DNA from 2 places in the Pseudoalteromonas sp. OF7H-1 genome. Region 2 is predicted to be linked to the other one. Evidence: predicted binding sites of a transcription regulator. Region 2 holds the regulator's gene; the other holds the start of a gene.
What was found. Region 2 encodes NrdR, which represses ribonucleotide reductase genes. Its sites were predicted from a motif close to AAACACNANATNTNGTGTTT; they were not measured.
Positions count from the first base shown of each region.

Region 1 (7,173 bases), on a different contig from region 2:
TCGCTGTCGGAGAAATGATAGCCAACAGTGCCGTGCCATTCACCTAAGCGGTGCTCTGCGGTTAAGCGTAACTCGGTTGTATCATTTTCAAATACAGTACCTATGTTTCCATCTTCAATTTCAGCGTGTTCGTAATCGGTGTAGCCGACACGTAGACCAACAGATTCAAGCCAGTCACTGTGTACTGCATAATTTACAAGCCCTTGCCAACGGTCTTGCTTTACTCGAGCAAATACGGATTCTTCTTCGTGGTCATGCCCTTCGTCTTCATGCTCGTGATCATGGTCATGACCAATATGAGAGTGAGCAGGAATGCCATAGTCGGTATCAACACGGCCATAAGAGAAACCAACGGTCAGATGATCGCCGACGTAACTTGTACCTAAATTAAATTGCTCAGAATCGATAAAGGTATTGTCGACGCGATTGGCGTACTCTGTTTCATGTTCTTCTGCTTCGTGGGCATGATCTTCTCCTTCATGTTCATGCTCGTGTTCTTCATGTTCGTCGTGCGGTAGCGCGAAATTAGGGGTTTCATAGTCACCACCTTTACGCTTAACGCCATCGAAATGGAAGTTAAAGCCGTCAAAGCCTGATTCTAATAACACCGCAAAGGTATTGGTATTTGAGTTGGTGTCATGGCTATAGTCGGCTGCGCCCTGAAGGCTTTCGATCACATCAGTCGGAATACGATTATCAACGACATTAACCACACCACCTATTGCACCTGAGCCGTATAGTAGGGTAGCTGGGCCTCTTAGCACTTCAATCTGTTGCGCTGCAAGCGAGTCGTTGGTGTTGGCATGATCAGGACCAACGCGCGAGGCATCGCTACTGTCTAACCCATTTTGCGTGATTTTGACTCGTGGTCCATCTAAGCCACGGATAATAGGGCTTGAACTTACCGGACCAAAATAACTGGCATTGATCCCAGGTTGGCCTTTTAGTGTTTCACCCAGTGTGGGTTTTGCACGGTTTTTTAGTTCATCACCGCTTAATACACTCACTGGAGAGGTCATTTCCATACTATTTTTGTGCAGGGCAGAAGAATAAACAACTATGCTCTCAACGGACGTTGGTGTTAGCTCAACACGTACGAAACCTTGTTCTTCGGTAACATTAATACGATGGTCTAAGTAGTTTGGCTTTGAGATATGAAGCTGCGAGTCAGCATCAAGCTCAATCGTAAATTGGCCAAATTTATCTGACTTTACCGATTTGCTTTTGCCATGAAGGTGGATAGTGGCGTTACTGAGCGGTTGGTTGTTTGCATCAACAACTTTACCTGTTAGTTGTGCAGCATAAGCTGGCGCTGCACCTATTATTGAAATTAATGCGCTGGCGATAAGAGACTGCTTAAACATATTTTTATTACCACGAGTTAGGTTATGTATTGAACGAGTGAGCTGTTCGACTAATAGAGTGATAATATAACACTACAAATTTTGCGGATCAATAACGTTATACTATAACTTAGTTATTGTTGAAATTAGAATTACAGCTATAGTTAAGAAACAAGCTAAAGTGAGCACAACATAATGAACAAGCCATTTGTTTTCAAGGCAAGGATTAAGGTTGCTGACTTATTTCACCATAGCCACCATGAAGAAGCGTTTACTACCGCCATGTTGTCAAAAGAAAGTAGCGAGCATTTTGCGATGAAACTGCTTGGGATCTGCGCACTGTCTTTTGATAAGCCGGCAAAGTGGAGCAAGGCGGAGAAAAAATATTGGCCGGATGTATGGCTAGAAGATGACAACGAACAGGTTGAAGTTGCTTTGTTTATTGGTACCTTAGAGGTCGATGAGATACTCAAGTATGAAAAGCTTTATGCTAAGGTTGTGGTGTTGTGTGCAGGCGGTGAGCAATGGTTTGAAGAGCGTCGAGCGCAATTGCAGTTTATTGGATCTTTCTCTGTGTTTAGTATTCCTAAGGACTTTGTGGTTGAATTGTGTGAAATGCTGACGCGAAGTTTACATTGGGATGTGATTTTTGAAAATGGGGCGATGAGTGTTACTGATAGCGAACACTACATTCGTACTCAAATTACCAAGCTGATTTAACGTATTAGTTAGGGATAACGGCTATTAGGCAAGTTGTTATCTCTTGGGTTTTGGTTATTTACGGCAACTCTATTTTAATATGGCTTGTGGGTCTGCTACAGCATAATAAAATTTCCCCATCTCTCACAAAAGCAAGTGGCTCGTTTGTGTACTGTGTTTGTCCTTCAATGAGCTTGGCGCGGCAGGCGCCGCAAAAACCCTCGCGACATTGATAGGGGACTTCAATATTCGCGGCTTCAAGGGTCTCAAGTATCGAAGACGAAGAAGCCACATATTTCAGTGGCTCCTCAATATTCTCAACCTGAATTAGGAAGGATGGCTTTTCAACCATTACAAGTCGAAATCGCCAAAGTCAGAGGCATCAACTTCAGAGTCGATTTGTCCAACAAGGTATGAGCTGATCTCAGCTTCCTGTGGTGCAACCTGAACATTGTCAGAAACAAGCCAAGCATTGATCCACGGAATAGGATTCGATTTGGTCTCAAATTGCGTTGGTAAACCAACTGCTGCCATACGAATATTTGTGATGTACTCAACGTATTGACACAAAATATCTTTGTTCAGGCCAATCATTGAGCCGTCTTTAAATAGATACTCAGCCCATTCTTTTTCTTGCTCAGCTGCTTCAACAAACATCTTAATCGCTTCGTCACGGCATTGTGCTGCCACGATAGACATTTCAGGGTCATCTTTGCCTTCTTGCATGATATTCAGCATATGCTGTGTGCCAGACAAATGAAGCGCTTCATCACGAGCAATTAGCTTGATGATCTTAGCATTACCTTCCATAAGCTCTCGCTCAGCAAAAGCAAATGAGCAGGCAAAACTCACGTAGAAGCGGATCGCTTCTAAGATGTTTACCGACATGATGCAAAGATACAGAAGTTTTTTCAGTTCAAACAAGTTAATGACGACCGTTGTGCCATTAATTTCATGCTTGCCTTCACCGTACTGATTATAAAGGCTTACCTTTTCAATCAGTTCATCGTAATACTTGGTAACTGCGTCCGCACGTTCAACAATTTTGTCATTGCCCACGATGTCATCAAAGATCACTTCCGGATTCTGCGTCACATTACGAATAATGTGAGTGTAAGAGCGGCTGTGGATCGTTTCACTAAACGCCCAAGTTTCGATCCAAGTTTCAAGTTCAGGGATGGAGACGATCGGCAAAAGCGCAACGTTTGGAGAGCGACCTTGCACACTGTCTAGCAATGTTTGATATTTTAGGTTGCTCAAAAAGATATGTCTTTCGTGCTCAGGAAGTGCCTGAAAGTCCAATCTATCCTTACTTACGTCTACTTCTTCTGGACGCCAGAAAAACGATAATTGCTTTTCAATTAGCTTTTCGAAAATAGGGAACTTCTGTTGGTCGTAGCGAGATACATTAACAGTTTGTCCGAAAAACATCGGTTCTTTTAATTGGTCGTTATGATTTCTGCTAAACGTAGAATATGCCATAAATGTGTTACTCAATACCTAAAAAAGCGGGTGAAGACCACCCGCATAAAAAGTTATATCTTACAAGCGCCGCCTTCACAGCCATCGTCTTCTGCTTCTGGTTTCAACTCATCTTGAGCATCCGAAGCACCATCGCGGGTATTATGGTAGTAAAGTGTCTTAACACCAAGTTTGTACGCGGTGAGTAAGTCTTTTAGCAATAGCTTCATAGGAACTTTACCCGCTTCAAACTTACTTGGATCATAATTGGTATTTGCAGAGATAGTTTGATCGATGAACTTCTGCATAATACCAACTAGCGCAAGGTAACCATCGTTAGATGGAATATCCCAAAGTAGCTCATAGTTGTCTTTGAGGCGGTCGTACTCAGGTACAACTTGCTTCAAGATACCATCTTTACTCGCTTTAACACTGATATGGCCACGAGGTGGTTCAATGCCGTTTGTCGCATTTGAAATTTGCGATGATGTTTCCGATGGCATCAAGGCTGACAACGTTGAGTTACGCATACCGTGTTCTTGGATACTTGCTCTTAATGCATCCCAGTCAAGGCGTAATGGCTCTTCACAGACTTTATCAAGGTCACGCTTATAGGTATCTATTGGCATGATACCTTGTGAGTAGGTCGTCTCGTTAAACTTAGGACAAGCGCCACGCTCTTTTGCCAGTTCATTCGATGCTTTCATCAGATAGTATTGGATCGCTTCAAATGTTCTGTGTGTTAGGCCGTTAGCACTACCATCTGAGTACTTAACACCATTCTTTGCAAGATAATAAGCAAAGTTAATCACACCGATGCCCAGTGTACGGCGTCCCATCGTTGCATTGTACGCAGCAGGAACAGGGTAGTCTTGATAGTCTAATAGGTTATCAAGTGCGCGAACCGCAAGCTCTGCTAACTCTTCTAGCTCATCTAGAGACTTGATGGCACCTAAGTTAAATGCTGAAAGCGTACAAAGTGCAATTTCACCTTCAGGGTCATTTACATGGCTTAACGGCTTCGTTGGTAGTGCAATTTCAAGGCATAGGTTTGACTGGCGGATCGGTGCAACCTTAGAGTCAAACGGACTGTGTGTATTACAGTGGTCAACGTTTTGTAGATAAATACGACCGGTGCTCGCACGTTCTTGCGCAAACATTGAGAATAATTCAATCGCTTTAATGCGTTTCTTACGAATAGCCTCATCTTGCTCGTACTTAACATACAGTTCTTCGAATTTATCTTGATCTTCAAAGAATGCGTCGTAAAGACCTGGCACATCTGATGGACTAAATAGCGTGATATAGTCGTCTTTAATTAGGCGGCTATACATGGTTTTGTTGAACTGCACGCCATAATCTAAATGACGCACGCGGTTCTCTTCAACACCTCGGTTATTTTTTAGTACTAATAGGTTTTCAACTTCAAGATGCCAAAGCGGGTAGAATAGGGTCGCTGCGCCACCACGCACACCGCCTTGAGAACAGCTTTTAACAGCCGTTTGGAAGTGCTTATAAAATGGAATACATCCTGTGTGGTACGCTTCACCATTTCTGATTGGGCTACCTAGTGCACGAATACGACCTGCGTTAATACCAATACCAGCGCGCTGACTGACGTATTTTACAATCGCAGAAGAAGTTGCGTTGATTGAATCTAGGCTATCAGCACATTCAATCAGTACGCATGAACTAAACTGACGTGTCGGCGTACGAACACCCGCCATAATTGGCGTTGGTAATGAAATTTTGAATGTTGAAACCGCATCGTAGAATCGCTTAATGTAATCTAGACGCGTTTCTTTCGGGTAGTTTGCAAACAGGCTAGCAGCTACAAGAACATATAAGAACTGCGCACTTTCATAGATTTCACCCGTTACGCGGTTTTGTACAAGGTACTTACCTTCCAACTGCTTAACAGCTGCATAGCTGAAGTTCATATCTCGGCTATGGTCGATGTAGCTGTTTAGCTCATCAAACTCTGCTTTTGTGTAGTCAGTAAGAAGGTGCTGATCGTAGCGCTTGTCTTCAACCAGCTTTACCACGTGGTCGTGTAAGTGCGGCGGCTCAAAACAGCCATAGGCTTTCTTACGCAAGTGGAAAATAGCCAAACGAGCGGCTAGATACTGATAATCTGGAGACTCTTTTGAGATCAGATCGGCTGCAGCTTTAATAATCGTTTCGTGGATATCACCAGTACGAATACCGTCATAAAACTGGATGTGTGACTTTAATTCAACCTGAGAAACTGAGACGTTATCTAGGCCTTCTGCCGCCCATGTAATGACACGATGGATCTTATCTAGATCTAACGGTTCTTTGCGACCGTTTCTTTTGCATACAGATAGCTGTTGGTTCATGTTATGTGCCTGTATTCCTTAGGAACGCGCTTTAGATATCGCACGAATATAAAATTGTTTAGCAAACCACCACTATATATGGTGCCCTAGTGGCTAGGGATCACAAGATAGTGGGGTTGATGTGAATTTGCAAGAGAACAACTTGGGCAGAATTGTGGATAAGTTTGGGATAATTTATTTATGTAAGTATCCACTAACCTATGACAATCCACTTATCTGCCCACAAAGAAAAATCAACAAAAAGATGATGCTTTTCAGCAAAAATAAAAAAAAATTCTAACTGATTTTTTTCTACACAAATTCGTATCTATTATAGCAAAAACACAATATATGGTGTTTTATTTTTTTATCGACACTAAATATGCGATAACGTGTCTAATGGGTTAGTAAGATAGAGATCCGCCTGCCAAGACTTAGCTTCAGCTTCAGATGGAATGAATCCCCACATTGCTGCTGCACTAATCATTTTTGCGGATTTTGCAGCAATAATGTCTCGCTCAGCATCGCCAACATAAATACATTGCGCTGGTGACACCCCCAATTTTGACGCCACTAACAGTAAAGGCTCGGGATGAGGTTTGGCCACCGCCAGCGTATCTCCGCATACTACTGTCTCGATCTTTGCAAGTTCAGGGATCTGTTTTAGTAGCGGAAGTGTTAAAAACTCAGGTTTGTTGGTCATGATCCCAACCTGAATCTCTTTTTCTAAAAGTGCCGCTAATAACTCACCAATTTGCGCAAAACATTGGGAATGTACTGATAGATTTGCCAGATAGTAGTCGAGTACCCCCTGACGTAATATCTGAGTATCAAAGTGCTTTAATGACTCACCAAACCCTACCTGTAACATCGCTGCTACGCCGTTTGAAATCGCACTGCTATATACCTGTTTGCCGACAGAAGGCATTTTATTAACAGTTAAAACGTGGTTTAGTGCAGCGCCCAAATCATCACTGGTATCCAGCAAGGTGCCGTCTAAATCAAATAGTACCGCTTGGATCATGCCAGCTTCTCAAAGTGTAGAATGTAGTTAACTGAAACGTCTTTCGTTAAGGTAAATGTTTTGCCGATAGGGTTGTAGTTAATCCCTGTCGCCGCTCTGACTTTGAGGTCGTACTTTTCAGCCCAGTCAATTAAGGTCGAAGGGCGAATAAACTTATCGTGCTCATGCGTGCCTTCAGGAACCATTTTAAGCAGTTTTTCAGCAGCGACGATAGCCAGTAAATACGCTTTTGTAGTTTTGTTTAAGGTAGAAAAAAATACATGACCGCCGGGCTTAACTAGCTGCGCGACTGAACGAATAATGGATT
Region 1 is NZ_JAKRFX010000024.1:14,910-22,082, reverse strand. Features, by position in the region: gene MHN30_RS21715 (TonB-dependent receptor) at 1-1,364, opposite strand, end outside; gene MHN30_RS21710 (YaeQ family protein) at 1,539-2,063, shown strand; gene yfaE (class I ribonucleotide reductase maintenance protein YfaE) at 2,122-2,394, opposite strand; gene nrdB (class Ia ribonucleoside-diphosphate reductase subunit beta) at 2,394-3,524, opposite strand; gene nrdA (class 1a ribonucleoside-diphosphate reductase subunit alpha) at 3,578-5,863, opposite strand; gene MHN30_RS21690 (HAD-IA family hydrolase) at 6,219-6,866, opposite strand; gene ubiG (bifunctional 2-polyprenyl-6-hydroxyphenol methylase/3-demethylubiquinol 3-O-methyltransferase UbiG) at 6,863-7,173, opposite strand, start outside.
Region 1: the regulator NrdR is predicted to act here: its motif matches at 5,931-5,950, upstream of nrdA (class 1a ribonucleoside-diphosphate reductase subunit alpha).

Region 2 (7,173 bases):
GAGGCGCATGATAGCACAGTAATGTGGCAATCGCCTACTATCTGAATATAGGCGATTGCGATCAATTTGGCATTTTGGAATTATTTTGGTTCGACGTATTCAACCACTTCTAAGTGGAAACCAGACAGTGCATGATATTTTTTCGGTAGACTCATTAGGCGCATTTTCTGAATGCCTAAATCAGCCAAAATTTGCGACCCCACACCTACGGTGCGCGAAGTACCTTGGAATTTACGGTAGTTCACCTGTTCACCCGCATCTTCCGCAGCAAATGCCTTAACCAGCGCTTCCATCTCTTCGCTGCGTTCTTGCTTACCAAGAATGACTAATACACCTTCGTTGTCGGCGATGTGCTTCATGGCACTTTGCAGTGTCCAGCTTCTATCCGCGCTGCGATCTGAATGAAGAATATCGTTAAACGTGCTTTGCAGATGCACACGTACTAAATTGGCTTCTTCCGATTTTATCTCGCCTTTTACCATCGCATAGTGAAGTTGATTATCAATGGTGTCTTTGTACGTCACTAGATTAAACTCACCAAACTCAGTAGGCAGTCTACACTCTGCTACTTTTTCGATAGTGGTTTCGTTTAAATTACGATACTCAATTAAATCAGCAATGGTGCCGATTTTAATATCGTGTTCTTTTGCGAATACTTCTAGTTGTGGGCGACGTGCCATAGTGCCGTCTGGATTTAGAATTTCAACAATCACAGATGCAGGTTCCAATCCCGCCAAACGTGCTAAATCACATCCAGCTTCAGTATGGCCTGCACGCGTTAAAACGCCGCCTGGTTGCGCCATGATTGGGAAGATATGACCAGGTTGTACAATATCTTCAGGCACCGCACCTTTGGCAACTGCAGCTTGCACTGTACGAGCACGATCTGCCGCTGAAATCCCCGTCGTTACGCCTTTTGCAGCTTCAATAGACAAAGTAAAGTTGGTAGAGAACTGAGCGCCATTGGTTTTCACCATTAGTGGCAAGTTCAGCTGCTCACAGCGCTCCTGTGTCATGGTCAAACAGATTAACCCGCGACCATATGTTGCCATGAAATTAATTGCATCTGGTGTAATGTGCTCTGCTGCAATGATCAGATCACCTTCATTTTCTCGGTCTTCATCGTCCATCAAAATAACCATTTTACCGGCTTTAATGTCCGCGATGATTTCCTCAGCACTATTTAAACTCATAGTTTTCCCATTTTTACTTTGTCTGTGGCTACTTTATAAAGCCAGCTTTCGCCAATAGACTGGTTGTGAGAGTGGACTCGCTGGCAGCGCTTGGCTCACCCTGAATTAGTCTTTCGAGGTAGCGGGCGATTTGGTCAACCTCTAGGTTTAGTTTTGACCCGACTTGAAAACCTGCAATCGTCGTTTCTTGCGCCGTGTGTGGCACTATGGTCAGTTTAAAGCGATTTTGTTCCACGGCATTGACCGTCAAACTGATACCATCAATGGCAACCGAACCTTTATACGGAATATACTTCATTAGCGATGACGGCGCGGCTAACCAATAGTCAGTCGCTCTGGCATTAGCGGTTATCTCAACCACTTCAGCAATACCATCCACATGGCCTGACACCAAATGACCGCCTAGACGTGAAATCGGCTGCAGTGCCTTTTCAAGATTTACCTTTTGGCCTTGTTGGTACTCGGCAAAACGCGTCAAACTTAAGGTTTCGTTAGAAACATCGGCTTTGAAGCCATCATGAAACTTCTCAGTTACGGTCAGGCAAACCCCGTTAGTGGCAATACTATCACCCAAGTTTACATCGCTCATATCAAGAGATGTCGTGGTCACACGAACAATTAAATCGCCGCCCTTGAGCTGCAATTGAGTTAATGTTCCTGTTGCTTCGATAATACCTGTAAACATTTTACTTCTCTTTAGTCGCGATAAGTTTGAGATCAGGCCCCACTTGGCAAACGTCGCCAAACACTAACTCTGGTATTTGCGACATGGCACTCAGTGGCGTGGTGTTAAACAGCCCTTTTCCAGCGCCAATTATTTTCGGTGCCAAATAGACGATATATTCATCGATTAGCCCTTGTTCATGCATTACCCCCGCAAGGGTGGCACCGGCTTCTAGCCAAACATAATTACAGTGCTTTTCAGCCAGCTTGTTGAGCACGGCTTTTAGGTCGAGCTTACCGTTGATTTCAGGCACGACAATTTGCTCTACGAAATGAGGCCATTGCGCTGAATTATCAATAGTACGGCGAAAAATAATCACCGGAGATGTAATTTTAAATAGCGCAAGATCTGGTGTCAGACGATTTTGTGAGTCAATAATCGCACGTATCGGCTGGCGTAGCTCAGATTGAGGATAATCGGTGTCTTGCAAAAACTCCTCACGAACATTGAGTCTGGCGTTGTCTACCATAACCGTATCCGCTCCGGTCAAGACCACACAGCTCTGCGCGCGGTGGCGCTGTACGTCTAAGCGCGCTTCCGCTGAGGTAATCCACTTGCTCTGGCCATTGTTTAGTGCGGTTTTACCATCAAGAGAAGCGGCAAGCTTACAAGTCACGAATGGCAATCCATGCTCCATTCGCTTCAAGAATCCGGTATTCAGTGCCCTTGCTTGTGGCTCTAACAAACCAAAAGCCGTTGCAATTCCCGCGGCCTCTAACATTGCCAATCCACGCCCTGCAACTTGTGGGTTGGGATCAACCATGGCTGCAACCACTCTGCTGACGCCTGCGTCAATCAGACCTTTAGCACACGGCGGCGTTCTGCCATAGTGACTACACGGCTCAAGCGTTACATAGGCAGTTGCACCAGCGGCTTTAGCTCCAGCTTGCTTAAGCGCATGCACTTCAGCATGGCCTTCACCTGCTTTTAAGTGCGCGCCTTCGCCGACGATTTCACCGTCTTTTACGATCACACAGCCGACGTTTGGATTAGGTGTTGTGGTGTATTTACCGCGCTTTGCAAGCGTGATGGCGCGGCTCATGTAATCATGGTCTTGCGCTGTGAACTGGCTCAATCCCCCAACCTCGCAATTTCTTCACCAAACTCACGAATATCTTCAAAAGAGCGATATACTGAAGCAAATCGCACATAAGCCACTTTATCGAGCTTTTTGAGGGCTTCCATAATACATTCGCCAATCATGTCGCTTGGTACTTCGCGTTCACCCGTACCACGAATTTGAGATTTAATCTGGTGTACTACTTCTTCTATTTGTTCTGTGCTGACTGGGCGCTTTTCCAGCGCTCGGTGCATGCCATTGAGTAGCTTATCTTCATTGAAAGGCTCTCTGGTACCATCTTGCTTTATCACGCGCGGCATTAAGAGCTCTGCGCCCTCGAAGGTAGTAAAGCGTTCGTGGCATAAAATACACTCACGACGGCGACGGACTTGGTGGCCGGAAGCAACCAAACGTGAATCTATCACTTTGGTATCTTTGGCTGTACAGAATGGACAATGCATAGACGCTCTCGTTGACTCAAAAACAAAAAAGGCCGCTTGAATGCGGCCTTAATCATAACAAAAAACTGCTTTTTTGTGAGCGAAATTATGCGTAAACAGGTAATTTAGCGCAAATTGCTTTTACTTTTTCTTTCACTTGTGCCTGTACAGACTCATCATTGATGTTGTCTAGTACGTCACAGATCCAGCCAGCAAGCTCTTTCGACTCAGCTTCTTTGAAGCCACGACGAGTGATTGCAGGAGAACCGATACGCAGACCAGAAGTAACGAACGGTGAACGTGGATCGTTTGGTACGGAGTTTTTGTTTACTGTGATATTTGCACGGCCAAGCGCTGCATCTGCATCTTTACCTGTGATGTCTTTATCAATCAGGTCAAGTAGGAACAGGTGGTTTTCAGTTTTGCCAGAAACCACTTTATAACCACGCTCCTGAAGTACCGCAACCATAGCTTGTGCATTTTTAACCACTTGCTCTTGGTATGACTTGAACTCTGGCTGTAGTGCTTCTTTGAACGCAACCGCCTTCGCAGCGATAACGTGACATAGAGGACCACCTTGGCCACCAGGGAATACGGCAGAGTTTAGCTTTTTGTAGATTTCTTCATCATCACAAGCAGAGATGATAAGACCACCACGAGGACCCGCTAGCGTTTTGTGCGTTGTTGTTGTTACAACGTGTGCATGAGGCACTGGGCTTGGATAAATACCAGCGGCAACTAGACCTGCAACGTGCGCCATATCAACAAGTAGGTAAGCGCCTACTTTATCAGCGATTTCGCGGAACTTCGCCCAGTCAACGATCCCTGAGTACGCAGAGAAACCACCGATGATCATTTTTGGCTTGTGTTCAAGTGCTAACGCTTCAACTTGCGCGTAATCGATTTCGCCAGTTTCTTCGTTTAGACCGTACTGGATAGCATTGTACGTTTTACCAGAGAAGTTTACGTGTGAACCGTGCGTTAAGTGACCACCGTGAGCAAGGCTCATACCTAGCACAGTGTCATGTGGCTGAAGTAACGCTTGGAATACCGCCGCGTTTGCTTGTGAGCCTGCGTGAGGCTGAACGTTTGCGTAAGTCGAACCAAATAGCGCATTGGCGCGGTCAATCGCAAGTTGCTCAACCACGTCTACGTGCTCACAACCGCCGTAGTAACGCTTACCTGGGTAACCTTCAGCATACTTGTTTGTTAGCTGAGAACCCTGCGCTTCAAGTACACGTGGGCTACAGTAGTTCTCAGAAGCGATAAGCTCGATGTGCTCTTCTTGACGTGAAGTTTCTGCTTCAATCGCTGCAAATAGTTCTGGGTCAAAATCTGCAATATTCATGTTACGTTCTAACATGGTTTCTCCTAGGTAAACGTAAGGGTATTTTTAAAGACAATCTAGCATCACAAGATAACCAGTTTGCCTATGAAATCAGCATGGGCATATTTAAGCAGGGATTGAATTTATTTCACACCCCTATCGCGATGATATTTTTTTATTTAAACATTAATATTTTAAATAAGACAACCCAAGTTGCATTTGAAAAGCTAATATAGTCTTGAAATTGACCTTATCTGAGTGGACGTTCTACCCACTCAGACAGGTTCTCTGATTTAGTTGAGTTTTGCTAACATTGCCGCCTTCAAAGCATCATAATCTGCACTAAGCGGCTCTGCCAAACATGGTTTTTGCAATGCATCGTTCAACGGTTTAGGCATATCAAGCTGCTGATTTAAAACACCTTCTACAGATTCTTTAAATTTCGCAGGATGCGCAGTGGCAAGGAAAATTCCGGTTTCATCCGCTTGAGAGTCCAGCGCTAATCCCTCGTAGGCTATCGCAGTGTGCGGCTCAGCCAAGTAACCTTTGTCATGTAATTCTTGCATTACCGCCTGAGTCCGCGCTTCTGACACCGAACGTGAATAAAAGTCATGTTTGTTAAAATCCCCTCTTTCTAACATGATTTCAACACGAGGCCAGTTATTAGGTTTACTCACGTCCATCGCATTAGAGAGTGACTCTAAAGTGTCGTTTGGTTGCCACTCACCCGAGGCAATGTAACGGGGCACAGTATCATTTTGGTTTGTCGTGGCACTTAACTTAGCAATAGGTAATCCAATCGCCGCCGCAATCATTGCTGCACAGACGTTGCCGAAGTTACCACTTGGCACTGAAACATGTACTTTATCACGCTGCGATTTAGGTAATTGCGCTAGCGCTTCAAAGTAATAACACACTTGTGCCACTAAACGACTGATGTTGATGGAGTTTGCCGAATTAAGACCAAGCTTTTGCTTTACTTCGTCATCAAGGAATGCAGACTTTACCATCGCTTGGCAGTCATCAAAGCTGCCATCTACAGCATAACAATGAATGTTTTTCCCAAGTGTTGTAAACAGCTTTTGTTGGGCAAGCGAAATTTTGCCATGAGGATAAAGGATCACCACATCGACATTTTCTTTTTCGTAAAATGCATGGGCAACGGCGGCGCCCGTGTCACCACTTGTTGCGGTGAGGATAGTCACGCGCTCACCTTGATTAAACATGCTAATGCATTCCGCCATAAAGCGGCCGCCAAAGTCCTTAAACGCCAGTGTTGGTCCATGAAAAAGCTCTAAACAATGCTGATTTTTAGCAACTTCGACTAACTTAGCTGGGAAATTAAAGGCGCGTTTTACCATCGCATCGAGCGTATCTCGTGGTAGTTCATCGCCAATAAGGTGATGTAGTACCTTGGCACTACGCTCAGCAAGAGGTAATTCAAGTAGTGCATCAACATCCGCAATACGCTCAAATGTAGGAGGGAAAAATACCCCTTGGTTACGACCTAAACCGATTTTTACCGCTTCAACAAATGAAACAACCTGATGTTCGTCTTTTAAATTCACTAATTTCATTACTTTTGATCCTTTAATTCTCTTGTGCCAAGCGTATCTAATCGGCAAATATGGCTAAAACCAGCTTCATTAATGTAATTTTGTTGCAACCATTGCTGCACTGCATTTGCCTGTTGCTCAGACTTACAAATGCTAAATAGCGTAGGCCCAGCCCCTGAAATACTCACCAGCTCGGCACCTAAAGCTGGTAGCGCGTCTTTTGCCTCACTAAAGCCAGCAATGAGTGGCGCTCTCGCTTCCTCGGCAATACTGTCTTTCATCATCGACAGTGCTTTATCAAATTGACCTGACTGCATCAATAAACAAAAGCCCGACAGTCGCTGGGCAAATTCCACCGTATGATGCAAAGAAAATTGCTGCGGTAGTGCTTGTCTTGCTTTCGCTGTATTCAATGCAAAGCCAGGATATGCAATAACATAAAACCAGCTTTCATCATGCGCAACGCTGATTGCTTTGCTTGGAATGCAGTCCGCAGTCAGTTGTAGTCCACCAAGGTAGCATGGCGTGATGTTGTCGTAGTGACGACCACCACTGACTTTTGCTTCAAAGTCGGCCATCAATTCAATGAGCGCCTCTTGGCTTAATTGCGTATTGGCAAAATCATTGAGTGCAGCAAAAGCGGCAACCACAGAGCAGGCGCTAGAGCCTAGACCTGAACCAACAGGGAGGCCCTTATACAAGGTCATGGCAACCGCAGGCATGCTGGGAGCTACATACTGTTTGAAGTGCTGTAAACACTGAAACGCCAAGTTGTCTTTAGGATCGGCGGAGAGCTTTTCAGCATATGGACCAATACAATTGAACGTATCACGCTCTGCGGCTTCAACACTGATCTGATCACCCAATAAACTG
Region 2 is NZ_JAKRFX010000001.1:184,093-191,265, reverse strand. Features, by position in the region: gene ribBA (bifunctional 3,4-dihydroxy-2-butanone-4-phosphate synthase/GTP cyclohydrolase II) at 81-1,193, opposite strand; gene MHN30_RS00850 (riboflavin synthase) at 1,222-1,878, opposite strand; gene ribD (bifunctional diaminohydroxyphosphoribosylaminopyrimidine deaminase/5-amino-6-(5-phosphoribosylamino)uracil reductase RibD) at 1,880-2,992, opposite strand; gene nrdR (transcriptional regulator NrdR) at 2,989-3,438, opposite strand; gene glyA (serine hydroxymethyltransferase) at 3,524-4,780, opposite strand; gene thrC (threonine synthase) at 5,038-6,321, opposite strand; gene thrB (homoserine kinase) at 6,321-7,173, opposite strand, start outside.